DNA from 3 places in the Erythrobacter sp. SDW2 genome. Region 2 is predicted to be linked to each of the others. Evidence: predicted binding sites of a transcription regulator. Region 2 holds the regulator's gene; each other region holds the start of a gene.

Region 1 (3,277 bases), 290 kb from region 2:
GAACCCCACCTTCGAAACTGCAGCCATCCCCTCCGGGCGCACTGCCGAAAAGGATGTGTTTGCGGACAGACATGTCACCAGCGCCCAAGGCCACAGCATCGGCACTGCCTCCATTGTGGCCAGCAACCTTAACTTCGATCAACTCCAGCGACTCACAGTCGGCGTAGCCGCAGGAAATACCGCCGTTGCAGCCCACCAAGTTTAGCTGCAGGACATTTTTGCAATGAGCGTTCTGCAGGCTGAGCGGGAAATTGAGCACAAGCGAACAGATGATTGTTCGCTCAAAAATGAGCTGGTTCCCGACAAAGGAATCGACATTCAGTCCTTCGCTGAAACAGCAATCTCGAAACTTGAGCGATGCTGCGCGTACACCACCAGCATAAGTGTAAAAATAGGCATCGCCGCCTGCATCTGCTGCCAGCTTGGCATAGTCTGGTGCGGTGCCAGAAATATGTGGCATTCCGCCGTTCGAGATCCGCTCCAGAGCAATGATGAATTCGGCCTTCGCGAAGGCCATGTCAAAGACGCCTGAAATACGACAATCGGTGATGCTCGCGCTGCCTGTAACGGCGCGGATCAATGTCAGCATCCGCAACTTTAGGCGCGCAAGCACCAGCATGGCTCCGAGGCTCAGGTCTTCGAGATAGAGTGCGCCGGACGGGGCATTAAGGTCGGAGAAAGTAACGTCCTGGCCTACCCTTGTTCCTTTGAAGTCAAGATAGCTGTGACTTCGGGCCGCGGGCTGGAAAGCGAATCTGTTCACCGTCAGTGTACGGCCTATTTTTGCCCCGACGGCAAGAAACGGTCCATTGAGCAGGATTCGTTCGACAAAGATCGAGCGGCGACAGTCGATTTGGCTGAGGCTCAGCCCCGATAGTCCGCCGGTTACTTGGGCAAACCGGCAATTGTCGATGTGAAGATCATCAACCGATGCCTTAAAGAGTGACAGTTGCCCTCTGAATCGGGTCTCAAAGACGGAGAGATTCCGACGCAAGTCGGCCCGCGATAGGTTCATGCTTGCGAAGGAGCAATTTTCGATTTCCACCCGCTCGTCGCAGCGTAAGGCGCGCATGTCTGCCGTCCCGCTGACCTCTAGCTTGCTCAGTCGCAACAGACCACAGAGGTGAGTTCTGTCGAGCCCGAATATACCATCGATTTCGCATCGCTCAATAATCAATGCGTCTTGGATCGTCGAACGGTCGAAGGAAAGCGCATCTGCGACGATGTCATTGCTACGCAACTGGCAATCGAACATCCTTACACCGTCAAGCTCGGAGCCGCTCAACTGGACAGGGCCCTCGAATACGCAGTTCTCGAACCGCAGTCGCGGTCCCTTCGCAGTACCGCTCGCGTCGCCGCGAATGCCCGCAACGCTCAGCCCATCAAGGATGCAAAGGTCCCTTAGCCAAAGAATACCTCCGGCGGCTGATGGAAGGCCGAACCGACCAGCAAGCAGATCGGCAAGGAAGTTACCGCTAACAGCCGGACGTGCGCCCGAGAAATCGTGCTCATTCTTGAAATCCGCCGGGCTGCCGCGCCACCAGGCCTCGAACACCAGGCGCTCGATCCGTGAGTGCCGCCACTCATTCGCTAACTTGTTCACCCATCCTCCGGGGACTGCTTCTGCAATTCGTCGGAGAAGGGAACCTACAAGCTGCAATCGCGACTGTCACCAGCTTGAGATATTGAGGAGATTGACCTGCTGAAGGAACAATGCGAACATTTGCGGAACATCGCTTGTCCCACCGGTCCCGCGCGCCATGTCCCAAAGCCCCGCTGGACTCTGATCGCAACACACCCCACTTGGAGCGCCTATGGCTCTCACTCAGATATCCGTCCGCGGTGCCCGCGAGCATAATCTCAAGGGGATCGACATCGATCTGCCGCGCGATGCGCTGATCGTCATCACCGGCCTCAGCGGCTCGGGCAAGTCTTCGCTCGCTTTCGACACGATCTATGCCGAGGGGCAGCGGCGCTATGTCGAAAGCCTTTCGGCCTATGCGCGCCAGTTTCTGGAGATGATGCAGAAGCCCGATGTCGAGCATATCGACGGGCTCTCCCCTGCGATCAGCATCGAGCAGAAGACCACCAGCCGCAACCCGCGCTCGACCGTGGCGACCGTCACCGAGATCTATGACTACATGCGCCTGCTGTGGGCCCGCGTCGGCGTGCCGTACAGCCCCGCCACCGGCCTGCCGATCGAGGCGCAGACCGTCAGCAACATGGTTGACCGGGTGATGGCGCTGCCCGAAGGGACGCGGCTCTATCTGCTCGCGCCGGTGGTGCGCGGGCGCAAGGGCGAATACCGCAAGGAGCTGGCCGAATGGCAGAAGGCCGGCTTCACCCGCGTGCGGATCGACGGCGAGATGTATGCGATCGAGGACGCGCCCGCGCTCGACAAGAAGTTCAAGCACGACATCGAGGTGGTGGTCGACCGGATCGCGGTGAAGCCGGGGATCGAGACGCGGCTGGCCGACAGCTTCGAACAGGCGCTCAAGCTGGCCGAGGGGCTGGCCTATGTCGACCTGGCGGATGCCAACGTCTCGGACGTCATCCCAGCGCAAGCTGGGATCGCTGGCGAAGACGCTCCATCGACAGAGGCCCCAGCTTCCGCTGGGGCGACGAAGGGCGGCATGAAAGGCGCCGGCATCCCCGCCAACCGCATCGTCTTCTCCGAGAAATTCGCCTGCCCGGTCAGCGGCTTCACCATCGAGGAAATCGAGCCGCGGCTGTTCAGCTTCAACGCGCCGCAGGGCGCCTGCGCCACCTGTGACGGGCTGGGCGAGAAGCAGCTGTTCGATCCGCAGCTGGTGGTGCCGAACGAAGCGCTCTCCCTCAAGCAGGGGGCGGTGGTGCCCTGGGCCAAGTCCAACCCGCCGTCGCCCTATTACATGCAGGTGCTGCAGAGCCTCGCCAAGGCTTACGAGTTCGACCTCACCACCCCGTGGAACGAGCTCGAGCGGGACCAGCGCGACATCATCCTCCATGGCACCGGCGGGCTGCCGGTGGCGCTGACCTTCAAGGACGGGCGCAAGGAATACACCGTCAACAAGGCGTTCGAGGGCGTGATCGGCAACCTCAACCGCCGCCTGCGGCAGACCGACAGCGCCTGGATGCGCGAGGAGCTGGCCAAGTTCCAGACCGCGCAGCCGTGCGAGACCTGCGGCGGCAAGCGCCTCAACGAGAAGGCGCTTTCGGTCAAGGTCGCGCAGACCGACATCGCCACCCCGGTCAAGATGAGCGTCGCCGATGCCAAGGCCTGGTTCCTCGCGCTCGA
Region 2 (3,277 bases):
GGCTGGCGGAATGAGCGCATCAATGCTCACCGTCGAGGAAGCGCAGGCGCGGATGCTGGCGCTGATCGCGCCGCTGCCGGTGGAGGGCGTGCCGGTCGAGCAGGCGGTCGGTCGCTATCTGGCTGAGACACTGCTGGCGGCGCGAACGCAGCCCCCGGCGGATCTCTCGGCCATGGACGGCTATGCGGTGGCCGGTCCGGGACCATGGCACAAGATTGGCGAGAGCCGCTGCGGCGAGCCATTCACCGGTGCCCTTACAGCATGCCAATGTGTCCGCATCTCGACCGGAGCGATCCTGCCGGAAGGTGCGGACCGCATCCTGATCCAGGAGGATGTCGTGGTCGAGGGAGACCGCGTGACCGCCGCCGAAGAGCCGGTCCTCGGGCAGCATATCCGCCGCAAGGGGTTCGAGTTCGCGGCGGGTGACACACTGCTCCCGAGCGGAACCCTGATGGGCCCGGCACAGCTGGCGCTGGTGCGTTCGGCAGGTCATTCGGCCGTTCCGGTCAGGCGAGTGCCCACCGTGGCCATCTTCGACAGCGGCGACGAACTGGCGAGCGATCCCGCGGCCTGTGCAGTGCATCAGATTCCGGCCAGCAACGGTGCGATGCTCGGCGCTATGGCCGCGGCGCTGCCGTGCAAGCTTACACTGGGCGCGCCCTTGCCAGACCGGCTCGATGCCATTGTCGCCGCGCTCGAGGCGCAGAGCGATGCCGACCTGCTTGTATTGACCGGCGGGGCTTCGGTGGGCGATCACGATCTCGCCCGGCCAGCGTTGTTGGCCGTGGGGGCGGAACTCGACTTCTGGAAAGTCGCCATGCGTCCGGGAAAGCCGCTGATGGTCGCCCGTCGTGGCAGGCAGCTGGTGCTGGGCCTGCCGGGCAATCCGGTTTCGGCCTATGTCACAGCGGTGCTGTTCATGCTCCCCGCGCTGCGCCACCTTCTCGGCGCGGCGGACTGCCTGCCCCAGCCGATCATGCTCCCGCTGGCAGTGGAATGCCCTGAAGGCGGCGCACGGCGCGAGTTCCTGCGCGGGTTCCTGGGACCGGACGGCGTCATCCCTGCACACCAACGCGACAGCAGCGCGCTGCTGACGCTGGCCCGATCGAACCTACTGATCGACCGGCCCACTCAAACCGACGTGACCAAAGCGGGAACGTCTGTTCCGTGCTACCTGTTGGAAACTGGCGGAATTGCTTGACTTGCCGAATCGGGTTGCCTACTTGTTCCGCATTCGTTCGCATCAGCGATCGAAATGGGAACAGGCCATAGGGAGCCGCCGGACATGCTGACCGCCAAGCAGCACGAACTGATCCGCTTCATCCAGCAGAAGCTGGAGGACACCGGAATTTCGCCTTCGTTCGAGGAAATGAAGGAAGCACTCGACCTCAAGAGCAAGTCTGGCGTCCACCGCCTGATTTCCGCCCTGGAGGAACGCGGCTTCATCCGCCGCCTGCCCAACCGCGCCCGCGCGCTCGAAGTGCTCAAGCAGCCCGAGGATGCGGTCGGCGGCGGCAAGCCTGTCAACGACATTGTCGGCGCCCGCATGGCTGCACCCAAGGCAGCGCTCCAGCCGGCCAACGACATTATCGAGGTCCCGCTCCATGGCCGTATCGCCGCTGGCGTGCCGATCGAGGCGCTCGAAGGGCAGACGTCGATGCCGGTGCCTGCTGCGCTGCTCGGCCCTGGTGATCACTACGCGCTCGAGGTATCCGGCGACTCGATGATCGAGGCGGGAATCTTCGACGGCGACTATGCCCTCGTGCGCAGCACCAGCACGGCCCGCGACGGCGAGATCGTGGTCGCGCTGGTCAACAACGAGGAAGCGACGCTCAAGTACCTGCGCCGCGAGAACGGCAAGATCGTGCTCGATCCGGCCAATGGTTCCTACGCGCCACAGGTGTACGAGCCGCATCAGGTCGAGGTTCAAGGCAAGCTCGCCGGGTTGCTGCGCCGGTATCACTAGGTTACCCCGCGGGGAGCGGTCCTGTCCCCGCAGCGAGGCACGCCCGCCTCACCGCCGCTCCCCCATTTTTTCCGGCACTTCTCCCTTTTCGCGTGGCCTGTAGGGTCCCGGCTCGACCGGTTTCCACCAGCCATGCTGCCCCTCGCTCATGGCCACGCTGTCGAAGCGCTCCTGCTCAAGGAACAGCGCCAGCCCGCCGGACAGTCCGAGAAATTTGCGGTCCACCTTGAGCCACAAGGGCTGACATGAGCGCGGCAACCAGCGGTCGGCAATGACGATATCCGCCCGCTCGCAGGCCGCCGCCAGGGCCCGTTCCTCGATCCGCTCGCGGCTGCGTGCCATCATGATGTGCCACGGCCGCCCGCCCCGCCTGAGCGTGAGCACGCAGAAGTCGCGACTGCATCGTGCGCCCGGCCAGTCGGTGATCGCGACCGGCTCGCCTTCCATCCCGGCCAGTTCCATCAGGTTCTCGCGCGCATAGTCCGACCTACCCTCGCGCAGCATGATCAGCCGACCGTCCTCGACAATCCCGACATGCCGCCCGTCGCCCGAGACCAGCACGTCCGGCGTCGGCGTGAGGGCCAACATCGCCGCCGCCACACCTGCGGGGACCAGTCCCACCAGCCGCTTGCGCCCCTGCCACAACGCCAGCCACAGCCCGCCAAAGACGAACAGTGCCAAGGTCCCCAGCTCCATTTGCGGCATCAGCTTGACCGCGCCCGGCTGGTCCGACGTCAGATGCGCGATACCAAGCAACAGATCGAGCGATTGCCCCGCGAGCCACCAGAACGGCGCGCCCGCCCCGACAAGGTCGAATGCCAGTGCAATGGCGATCAGCGGCATGGAAATGAATGTAACCAGCGGGATCGCCACGACATTGGCCAGCGCACCGTAGATACCCGCCCGGTGGAAGTGGAACAAAACGATCGGCATCAACGCGATCTCGATCACCAGCCCGGTTACCAGCAACATCGCTACACGCCTGCCGCCGTGCGCTAGCCAGCTCTCTTCACGCGGCGCGAGAAAAGCCTTGACCGGAGCGGAATTGTGCAAGGCGACAATTGCCAGCACCGCGCTGAACGACATCTGGAAACTCGGCCCCACCAGCGATTCCGGCCATAACAGCAGGACGAAGCCCGCCGCCACAGCTACCATCCGCAGCGACAGCGCCTCCCTGCCCAATGCCAACGCAATCAGCACCAGCACCGCTGCGGCGCAGCTTCGCACCGTCGGCACCTCTGCCCCCGTCAGCAAGGTATAACCGATCCCCGCCGCCGCACCCACCGCCGCCGCCACGACCGGCAACCGGGC
Region 3 (3,277 bases), 730 kb from region 2:
GATAGACCGAGGAGATTGCGCTCGGCACCGGGGCCAGCGCTGCCTGCAACGGATTGGCGAACTGCGCGGCAAAGCTCGGCTGCGCTGCAAGACTGGCACCCAGGCCGCTGTTCTGCATGCCGACCTCGATGCTGATCGTGCGCTCCTCTGCCCGCCCGAAACCCAGCAGGCGCGGCGCCAGCCACCCCAGCGCGAAGCCCGTGGCATGAAGCACAAACACCGCCAGCAACAGCACGCCGGCATGCTCGATAATCAGAGTTTTCGAATTGCCGACAATCGCGCCGACGATCAACACGATCGCCAGGATCGAGACCAGCGGCGACCAGAGCGCCACCTGCCGCGTGGCGTGCGGGAACAGCGTGTTGAGCAGCACGCCCGCCACCACCGGGATCAGCACGATGGCGACCATGTTGCGGAACAGGCTCCACTGGTCGATCTCGACATAGACCCCGCCCAGCCATCCGGTCAGTAAGGGCGTCGCGACGATGGCAACCAGCGTCGAACACAGCGTCATCGCCACCGACAGCGCGACATTGGCGCGGGCAAGATAAGCCACGACATTGGACGCGGTGCCGCCAGGGCAGCAGGCGACGAGGATGATCCCCACCGCCAGCCCTTGCTCCAGTCCGAACGCCCATGCCGCCAATACGCCCGCGAGCGGCATAACGGTGAATTGCAGCGCCACCCCTGCCGCAACGCAGCGGGGCATCGCCAGCACCTTGCGGAAATCCTCCAGCGTCAGCGTCAGTCCCATACCCAGCATGATCACGCCCAGCATGACCGATATCAGCGGCTGCCCGGCAATTTGCGACCCGGTGATCCATGCAAAATGCCCCGGAACCAACCACGCCCAGGCCACGCCCAGCACGGTCCAGACCGCAAACAGATTGGTCGCCAGCGCAATCCAGCGTGGCTGGCCAACTGGTTCAGACATTGCTGAGGTCGCCCGGCACCAAGCCGTAGATCTCCTGGCATTGCTTCAACGCGAAGCGGTCTGTCATTCCGGCGATATAGTCGACGATATGGCGCGTCCGATCCGGCTCTGCCGCAGGTGTCGCTTTCGCCCACCCCTCGCCCATCAGCGCAGGTTCCTGCTCGTAGGCGGCATAGAGCCGGGCCACCACTTCCCGCGCTTTGTCGGCAGCGGCGACCTGTTCGGGGTGATAGTACAGCCGGTCGTACATGAAGGCCTTCAGCTGTCGCTCCTGCTCGTGCATCGCTGGCGAGAAGCCCGCCAGCATCCGGCCAGCCGCCCGAACCTCGTCCGCCGAGGCAAGATCGCGGGTCATGGCGCGGGTATGTTCGATCACGTCATTGACCATCAGCCCGATCTGATTGCGGACGAGTTCGCGCAGCAAGCGACTCCGCTCGACCCGGGGATACTGCTGCTCGACCGCACGCCAGCCATCGGCGACCCAGTCGACCGCCAGCAAATCATCGAGGTGCAGGAAACCGGCGCGCAGGCCGTCATCGATGTCGTGATTGTCGTAGGCGATGTCGTCCGCCACCGCCGCCACTTGCGCTTCGAGCGAGGACCATTGCGGCAAGTCGAGCGCATAGGCGGAATCGAGCTCGGCCAGCGCCGGATGGGCATGGGTCACGGGGCCATTGTGCTTGGCCAGCCCCTCCAGCACCTCCCAGCTGAGGTTGAGGCCGTCATGCGCGGGATAGGGGCTTTCGAGCCGCATCAGCGTGCGCAGGGTCTGCGCATTGTGGTCAAACCCACCCTGCCGGGCGCTCGCCTCGTCGAGCGCCTTCTCGCCCGCGTGGCCGAACGGCGGGTGGCCGATGTCGTGCGCGAGGCACAGCGCCTCGGTCAGGTCTTCGTCGAGGCCCAGCGTCCGCGCCAGCACCCGGCCGATCTGCGCCACTTCGAGGCTGTGGGTGAGGCGGGTACGATAGTGGTCGCCGTAAGGGGCGACAAAGACCTGTGTCTTGGACTTGAGGCGGCGGAAGGCGATCGAGTGGATGATCCGGTCGCGGTCACGCTGGAATGCGCTGCGCGGTCCGCGCGTCTCGCTGGCATTGTGGGCAAATTCGCGCCCACGGCTGAGGGCTGGATCGGAAGCGAGCAGCGAGCGGACCATCTCGCTGCCTTATTGGGAGCCTTGCGGGCCGACAACGGGAACAATCGGGCAACACGGACTGCCGAAAGCGAAAGGCCGCGCTTCCCGAAGGAAACGCGGCCTTGCCTAGCGGCTCTAGCCGCTCAGGCGATCAACGAATGCCGATGGTATCCGCATTGCCGTCGGGATCGCCCGATACGGTCCCGCCGCTGCGGATCGAGCCGAGCAGCAGCAAGCCGGCTGCATGCGGCGCGGCCATCGAAGTGCCTGAAAGCGTGGCATAGCCGCCGCCCTTGTAGGTCGAGTAGATCGAGGACCCGGGCTCCGCGAAGTCGACCGGCGGATTACCGAAGTTCGAGAAGCTCGACCAGACGTCGCCATTGGCGAAGGACGAGATGGTGTAGATGTTCGGACCATTGGCCGAGGCCGGCGACTTGGTCGTGGCGCTGGTGCTTTCGTTACCGGCGGCCAGGGTGAACTTGAGCCCGGTCGAGGCCGCTGCAACCACCGCATCGTTGAGCGCCTGGCTGAATCCGCCACCGAGCGACATGTTGGCGACGTCGCCGTTCTGAGCGATCGAAGCAGCATAGTCGACCCCGGCGATCACGCCCGAAATCGTGCCCGAGCCGCGGCGGTTGAGCACCTTCACCGCAACGATTTCCGTCCCCGGAGCGACACCGACGACACCGATGGAGTTGTTTATCGCAGCGATCGTCCCGGCGACATGCGTGCCGTGGCCACTGAAATCGTCGCTGCTGGAATCGCTGCTGAAATTCGCCCCGAGGGCCGCGTTGACATTGAGATCGGGATGATCGGCCTGGACACCCGAGTCGATCACGATGGCCCGGCCCGCAGCCGTGGTGGTGCCACCGCCAACACGGGTAATGCCCCATGGGGTCACTTGCGCCGGAGCCGTTCCGCCGCCACCGCCGGGTTTGCCCTTCTGGACCGTGGTCACCACCTGGTCTTGCTCGCAGAATGCGATGTTGGGATTGTTGGCAGCAATGCGCGCGGCGCCTTGGGCTGAAATGGTGGCCGAGAATCCGCGAATGGTATCATTGTAGGTCAGCTTGACCTGACCGCCGTTGCCCCGGGCCAGTTCGCTGGCCTTGCGGCTGACAGCGCTCTTGGCGACAGCGTCCTTCTTGAACACGCAGATATAGCTGTTCTCGATTTTCTGCGCAGCGGCGGGAGTCGATATGAGCGCTGCC

What was found. Region 2 encodes LexA, which represses DNA repair genes until DNA is damaged. Its sites were predicted from a motif close to GTTCCNCNCTTGTTCT; they were not measured.
Region 1: the regulator LexA is predicted to act here: its motif matches at 1,717-1,732, upstream of uvrA (excinuclease ABC subunit UvrA).
Region 3: the regulator LexA is predicted to act here: its motif matches at 2,125-2,140, upstream of LY632_RS11850 (deoxyguanosinetriphosphate triphosphohydrolase).

Annotation. Positions count from the first base shown of each region.
Region 1 is NZ_CP090370.1:1,403,437-1,406,713, forward strand. Features, by position in the region: gene LY632_RS06905 (hypothetical protein) at 1-1,603, opposite strand, end outside; gene uvrA (excinuclease ABC subunit UvrA) at 1,815-3,277, shown strand, end outside.
Region 2 is NZ_CP090370.1:1,691,198-1,694,474, reverse strand. Features, by position in the region: gene moaC (cyclic pyranopterin monophosphate synthase MoaC) at 1-14, shown strand, start outside; gene LY632_RS08265 (molybdopterin molybdotransferase MoeA) at 11-1,201, shown strand; gene lexA (transcriptional repressor LexA) at 1,286-1,966, shown strand; gene LY632_RS08255 (ComEC/Rec2 family competence protein) at 2,015-3,277, opposite strand, start outside.
Region 3 is NZ_CP090370.1:2,425,723-2,428,999, forward strand. Features, by position in the region: gene LY632_RS11845 (bile acid:sodium symporter family protein) at 1-934, opposite strand, end outside; gene LY632_RS11850 (deoxyguanosinetriphosphate triphosphohydrolase) at 927-2,087, opposite strand; gene LY632_RS11855 (S8 family serine peptidase) at 2,218-3,277, opposite strand, start outside.